3 regions of the Pedobacter sp. R-06 genome follow, and region 2 is predicted to be linked to each of the others. Evidence: riboswitches for the same ligand, from Rfam matches in the RefSeq annotation. Region 2 holds a riboswitch; each other region holds the start of a gene.
The links. Region 2 has a riboswitch for S-adenosylmethionine ahead of ACN9MR_RS11675 (SusC/RagA family TonB-linked outer membrane protein). Riboswitches for the same ligand answer to the same signal wherever they lie in the genome.

Region 1 (2,203 bases), 1.4 Mb from region 2:
ATCTCCAATGTGATAGGTAACGGGCAAGCCGCCGCTCCAATCGGTAGGTACCACCTGACCTTTAAGTGCAGCAAGCAGTGGCAAAGCATCATGATAACTGATGGGCTGAACCGGAATTTTAAGAATCGTTTTGGCATCTGCCCGCTCCAACCTTTTGGCATCCTTTGTAGAACCGATTCCAGGCGTCAATGGATCACCAGGGTAAATTACCATATCCATTACCGATCCCCGTTGAACAGCAAATTCTGGCTTGTAGGCGCCCTGTGGGTATACATCGCCTTTCACAAAACCATCATCTTTTGGATCTGAATAAATGATACAGCCCACTGCACCATGTTCGTAAGCTATTTTAGGTTTAGTGCCCCGCCACGACCTGCCATATTTTGCAATGACAATCTTGCCTTTTACGCTGATGCCTAAACGCTCCAACTTTTCATAATCAGCTGGCAGACCATAATTCACAAAAACAAGGCCTGCACTTACATCACCATCGGCACTCCAGGCATTGTAAGGAGGCAATTGCCCTTGCTGTGCGGTTGCTGAATCTTCCTTAACAGCCTTTTCTTCAAGCGATGCGCTGTATTTGTTGCTCCCTAAAAGTTCTACCGATCGGGTTTTAGGTGTTGGAAATAAGACATAATAAGTCTCTATTTCTGCATCCCAGCCATAGCTTTTAAACTTTTTCAGTACAGATTCTGCTACCGTTTTACTGCCCTTCGCGCCCAAGTGATGGGGAGTGGCAGAAAGCTCTTTTATGGTCGCCCCTATATTTTCTTTATTAAGTCCAGCATCAAATTTCTGCTCAATATCACGCTGTATCGGAATGTTCTGAATTTTAAATCCACTCAGTTTCTCCTGCGCCAATAAAGGAAGCCAGAGCAATTGAATAGCCGTGAAAAAGGTAAAAGTTTTCTTCATTTTCTGATTTTTTAGGGGTTCTTTACCAGAAAAACTTTGAGCGACCTCAAAATTAGCATGCGGATGCGCATAACCAACTTATCTTCTCCACCCTTGGGTAGAAAGGAATTAGCACCTTTTACAAGTGTATAGGTTGCTCAGACGTCTTAGGGCCCTTCCCTCAGTCTTTCTGGATAAGTATTATATAATGACGCAAAACTAAAAATAATAATCTAGTATTCCTATAGGAATTATATTATTTATTTCGGTTGTGTAGTTGATAGTCCCACTTTCTGAGAAGCAGAATTGGATCCAATGGTCGTTTTCGCATAGCGAAACCGAAATGGAGATGTTCTAACAGCCTTAAAATCAGAGATTATATTTAGTATTTTGATGTGTTTTTTAAAGTGGATGGAGGATTAACAGATTAAACGCTGGAAAGTGTAGATACTATGCTTACAGCAACCTATTTGATCAAATAGAGCTTTTGATCATTATTTGTAAACAAAGCGTATTGTAGGTTATCATTTGTGTAATACATATACGCATTGATAGGCTCAACAGGCTGTACCTTGTTTTTAGAAAGCGTACCAATATTTTTCCCATCAATTTCTACGGATGAAGTGTGCGATTCTTCATCGAGGTACATAAACTCTTTCAACTTCAGGGTATCATTTTTAAAAATCACATTGGTAAAAAGGTATCCCGGATACAGCATCTTGGTGAAACCGGGGGCATTCCCTCCCCCACCAGAAAAGCGAACCTTTTCCAATTTTAACCTTTGAAAATATTGGTACCTGATGTTCGCTGTTCTGATCATCTCTCCATCAGGGCCGTTTTGCTTAGCTGTCTGCTTGAAAAGATTGTTCCATAACATTTCCTGCAGGTAAGACATTGAAAAATATTTATGTATATCTTCAGTAGTGTAAAACTGAAAGCATTCATCACAGATAATATAGGTGACAATAGCATAGGTGAACACCCCCTGCATAGTTTGCGGTCCATCTCCAACCTTTTTTTGGGGAAGAGGACTATTAAAGTTATAATCCACATAAACAGCTTTGGATTGTTTGGCGATATTGGCCAGTTGTTTATGTTGCTTCTCGCCATCCCAATCAAAACCGGAATTTTGTGCAATAATTCTGATCGGCGTTTTAGCGCCATTAAAACTCCACCTATAATATTGGTGTGCCTGCTTATCTACGATAAAACCCTTTAAAAATACAATATCCTCCGGTCTGGACATTAACTTTAGCGTATCGGCAACATTCCCGTCAGCACTGATTTTAATGAAAGAATTTTCTCT
Region 2 (2,203 bases):
CAAATTATCAGAATTAAGTTTGCTGTAATTTGCATTGGCAGTTAAGGTTAATTTCGGTGTTATTTTTAATGATGTATTCAGCACAAACGAGTTTTTGCCCTGACCAGAGTTAGGTACGATCCCCACCTGTTTCAGATTATTGTATGAAATCCGGTAATCGTATTTTTCACCGGCATCTGCAACCGATACCCCATTATTTAATGAATATCCGGTCTGGAAGAAATCGCGCACATTGTCGGGATGCGCCACAAATGGAACGGCTACTCCCTTCGAATAAAATTGCGGAATTAATCTACCATCCAATTTAGGCCCCCAGCTTTCATCTACTCCATCGTTAATGCCTTTACCTGCACCATCTACATAGCTAAATTTGCCTTCCGACCCCTGACCGAAGGCATTTTGATACACAGGCAGCGTAAGCAAAGTTTCTAAAACCGCGTTTGAGTTGATGGCAATGCCTAATCCTTTTTTCGATTTACCTGTTTTGGTTTTAATGAGGATAACCCCTGCTGCAGCCCTCGAACCGTATAGTGCAGCGGCATTTGGTCCTTTTAACACACTCATCGATTCTATATCTTCGGGATTAATATCCGAAATGGTATTGGCATAATCTCTCGCCCCTGCCGAATTTAACTGAGAATTATCTACCGGAATCCCGTCAACCACAAATAATGGCTGGTTATTTCCGGCAATAGATGTTTCCCCCCTGATGACCACACGCGAAGAACCCATGCTCCCCTGGCTATTGGTTACCCTAACACCGGCTATTTTTCCGGCCAGTGCATTTACGAGGTTGGATTCTTTAGCTTCGGCTAAATCCTGTCCTTTTAATTCCTGAACAGCATAACCAAGCGATTTCTTCTGTCTTGAAATACCCAATGCCGTAACCACCACCTCATCAAGCGCATTATCGCTTGACTGAAGAATGATCGAAATGGGGCCAGCATTTTTATTGATCTGTATTTCCTGGCTCTTAAAACCGATATAAGAAAATACCAAGGTGCCCTTATCTGGTGCATGAATAGAAAAAGCTCCTTTTGCATCAGAAATGGTGGCTTGTTTGGTTTCTTTTATTAAAACGGAAACACCAGGGAGTGTTTCACCATCTGCCGATTTCACCGTTCCGGTAACCGTTACATCCTGAGCAGAAAGCTTTTGCGCCAGGAACAGCAGCAAGATAAACGTTATTGATTTTAAATTTTTAAACATATTGTGTAGTTAATTAGTTAAAAAGGGATAATATTTTTGGGCAAAACAATTCCACTACGACTAAAACGTATTTGTTTTTAAAAATAAAAAGGAATGGTTAGCCTAAAGAAGCCTGTTAAAATGGAGCGGTTTTAACAGGGCATACGCATTCGGAAGTATGCATTAAAGTTTGTATTAATGGCTTTTAGCTCGTCTGTTTTTTTCATTTGAATAATTTTCTTTAACCATATTTACTTTTCAAGCATGCGTCGGGGCAAAAAAAAAGCACCCCATAAATCAGAAGTGCTCCATATATTCTTATAAGGATAACGCAAACAACTGACTTAACTACCCCAGATTCATCTGAGATGGAATTAGCACCATTTCTAAAAATTAGATGGTTGCTAAGGCTTCACAGGGCCATTCCCTCCGCCTTTCTTGATAAGTATTTTAAAATAACTGCTGCAAAGGTATAACTTATTCCATTTATCCTATAGTTTTTATAGATTTTTATTGAAATATTTTTTCTTTGCCAATAACATCCATATCTTTGTCTACCAATTTAGTCGTCAATACACATCCCAATGAAACTAAAATCCCTTTTAACAGCCATATTGGCCATATCAACAACTTTTATCTATGCTCAGGAACATCCTGTCTTCGCCAATAAGCAAGCAGCAAAGGTTCAAGAGAAAAAACAAAAAACCTTTGTCGCCCTCGGTAGCTGGCGTGGAATAGCTAAGGTAAAGGAAGGATTAGAGATCCCTTTTAACTTCGAAATCAGCGAAAAAAGTGGTCAGCAGAAATTATATTTCCGTAATGCTGAAGAAAGTTTCGAAGGTGGTCTTGTAAAACAAACAGCCGATTCGCTTTTCGTAAAACTGGATCAGTTTGATAATGAACTTGCATTTGCGATAGATGGTGACCAATTAACAGGTACATTAAGGAAACAAGATAAAGCGGGCAAACCTTTGGTAATTATTGCCGAACGAAAAAATTACCGCTTTAAAACGGC
Region 3 (2,203 bases), 580 kb from region 2:
CTCTGTTTACGTCTTCAAAATTAGTGGTAATGGCAGCAGGTTGCTTTAAAAACTTGTCTACACCTAATGCTTTAGCACCCTGAGCAGTGCCTACTTTTAGTAATTTATCTTTTAAGCCTCCGAATTGAGCGTTTACATTATTTAAACAAGCTATAGTAAATAACAGGCCTAAACATAGGGATTTTGCATTTCTCATCATAATTAATTTAGATAGGTATCACAAACTTAGAATTTTAAGCGTTAATTCAGTATTAAAATTTCAGATTGTCATCGCACCATAAAAATACAGAATTCATTTTCAATGAGTTAACGTAATTTCAAAATTTTATTTTGTGGATTAAAATTAAATTCAGACATTTGGAATATTATTTGGCAGATAGCTAAATAAAAGTCAATCTTCACGGGTTGATTTATAAAGAAGTGGCGAGAGACTGGCTCGATGACCCACTGGCAACCCTCAGAAAGAGAAGGTGCCAATTCCTGACCGGATAACATGGTGTTATTTGGAGATATAAATTAGAACTGATGAAAACATTAAATCTTCAATCGCTAAGCGAACCCAGTGCAAACCTTAAGCAGGTAGGACAAGCTTCTATTTCTTTTATTTGTTGCGATATGCGTGCGTTTACTTGTATGTGCTGTTGCATACAGTAATTTAAAAATCTTCCTTTTTTGTTTCTTTCAAATTGGAAGGTCCCGGGAAATCGGGATACGCCCTGCTAGGTTTTAGGATTATCCTAATTTCTGCTATCTAATCACATCAACTAAAAAAAATAGAAATTATGTCAACATCATATAAATTTGAAACTTTACAATTACACGCTGGCCAGGAAATAGATCCAACAACAGGATCAAGAGCTGTTCCTATTTATCAAACCACTTCTTATGGATTTAAAAATGCCGAACATGGGGCTAATTTATTTGCACTAAAAGAGTTTGGCAATATCTACACCAGGATTATGAATCCTACCAATGATGTTTTCGAAAAACGTATTGCAGCTTTAGAGGGTGGTGTAGCTGCTTTGGCGGTGGCATCGGGACAAGCCGCTCAATTTATAGCGTTAAATAATATATTGGAGGCTGGGGATAGCATCGTTTCTTCATCTCACATTTACGGAGGAACCTATAATCAATTCAAAGTAGCTTTTAAGCGCTTGGGTATTCATGTCGATTTTGCAAATCCAGATGTACCTGAAGAATTTGAAAGCAAAATTACTGATAAAACCAAAGCAATCTATCTCGAAACCATTGGCAACCCGGCATTTAGTGTACCTGATTTCGAAAAAATTGCCGCAATTGCAAAAAAATACGATCTACCTTTAGTGGTTGACAATACTTTTGGTGCAGGAGGTTATTTGTTTAAACCATTGGAACATGGCGCCAATATTGTTGTAGAATCTGCAACGAAATGGATCGGCGGGCATGGAACAAGTATTGGCGGTGTTATAGTTGACGGCGGAAATTACAACTGGGGCAATGGAAAATTCCCCCAATTCTCTGAGCCCTCAGAAGGTTATCATGGTTTGGTTTTCAGCGATGTTTTTGGTATCGGCGGACCATTTGGCAACATCCAGTTTATCATCCGTGCCCGTGTGGAAGGATTAAGAGATCTGGGACCTGCCCTATCGCCTTTCAATTCTTTTCTTTTATTACAAGGATTAGAAACTTTATCGCTCCGCGTTCAACGCCATGTAGATAATGCATTAGAATTAGCAACCTGGTTAGAAAACCATCCATTAGTTAAAGAAGTTCAGTACCCAGGCTTAGCCAGCAGTAAATATAATAACCTGGCCAAAAAATATTTAAGTAATGGCTTTGGTGCAGTTTTATCTTTCGAATTAACCGGAAGCAAAGAAAATGCAACACAGGTAATCGATAACTTAAAACTGGTATCCCACCTGGCCAATGTGGGTGATGCAAAAACGCTGATCATTCAGCCATCTGCCACAACACACCAGCAATTAAGCGAAACAGAACAGTTAGCTGCAGGGGTAAAACCGAATGCACTGAGGGTTTCGGTAGGCATTGAGCATATTGATGATATTAAAGCCGATTTCGAACAGGCATTTGCAACCATCAATGCTACAGTTCCGGCAGAGCATTTACAAGCCTAAACCCAAACCCCTTAGGGGCTTTTTAACAACAACAACATTACAAGATGCATAACAGTAAAAACGACAATGTAAAATCCACTTCGGGGAAT

Region 1: another riboswitch for S-adenosylmethionine. It lies ahead of ACN9MR_RS06290 (transferrin receptor-like dimerization domain-containing protein); the one in region 2 lies ahead of ACN9MR_RS11675 (SusC/RagA family TonB-linked outer membrane protein).
Region 3: another riboswitch for S-adenosylmethionine. It lies ahead of ACN9MR_RS09360 (O-acetylhomoserine aminocarboxypropyltransferase/cysteine synthase family protein); the one in region 2 lies ahead of ACN9MR_RS11675 (SusC/RagA family TonB-linked outer membrane protein).

The regions. Positions count from the first base shown of each region.
Region 1 is NZ_CP183977.1:1,484,184-1,486,386, reverse strand. It holds gene ACN9MR_RS06290 (transferrin receptor-like dimerization domain-containing protein) at 1-918, opposite strand, end outside; SAM riboswitch class I at 994-1,098, opposite strand; gene ACN9MR_RS06285 (hypothetical protein) at 1,364-2,203, opposite strand, start outside.
Region 2 is NZ_CP183977.1:2,853,253-2,855,455, forward strand. It holds gene ACN9MR_RS11675 (SusC/RagA family TonB-linked outer membrane protein) at 1-1,209, opposite strand, end outside; SAM riboswitch class I at 1,530-1,636, opposite strand; gene ACN9MR_RS11680 (TlpA disulfide reductase family protein) at 1,773-2,203, shown strand, end outside.
Region 3 is NZ_CP183977.1:2,270,174-2,272,376, reverse strand. It holds gene ACN9MR_RS09365 (hypothetical protein) at 1-199, opposite strand, end outside; SAM riboswitch class I at 408-518, shown strand; gene ACN9MR_RS09360 (O-acetylhomoserine aminocarboxypropyltransferase/cysteine synthase family protein) at 783-2,114, shown strand; gene ACN9MR_RS09355 (homoserine O-acetyltransferase family protein) at 2,159-2,203, shown strand, end outside.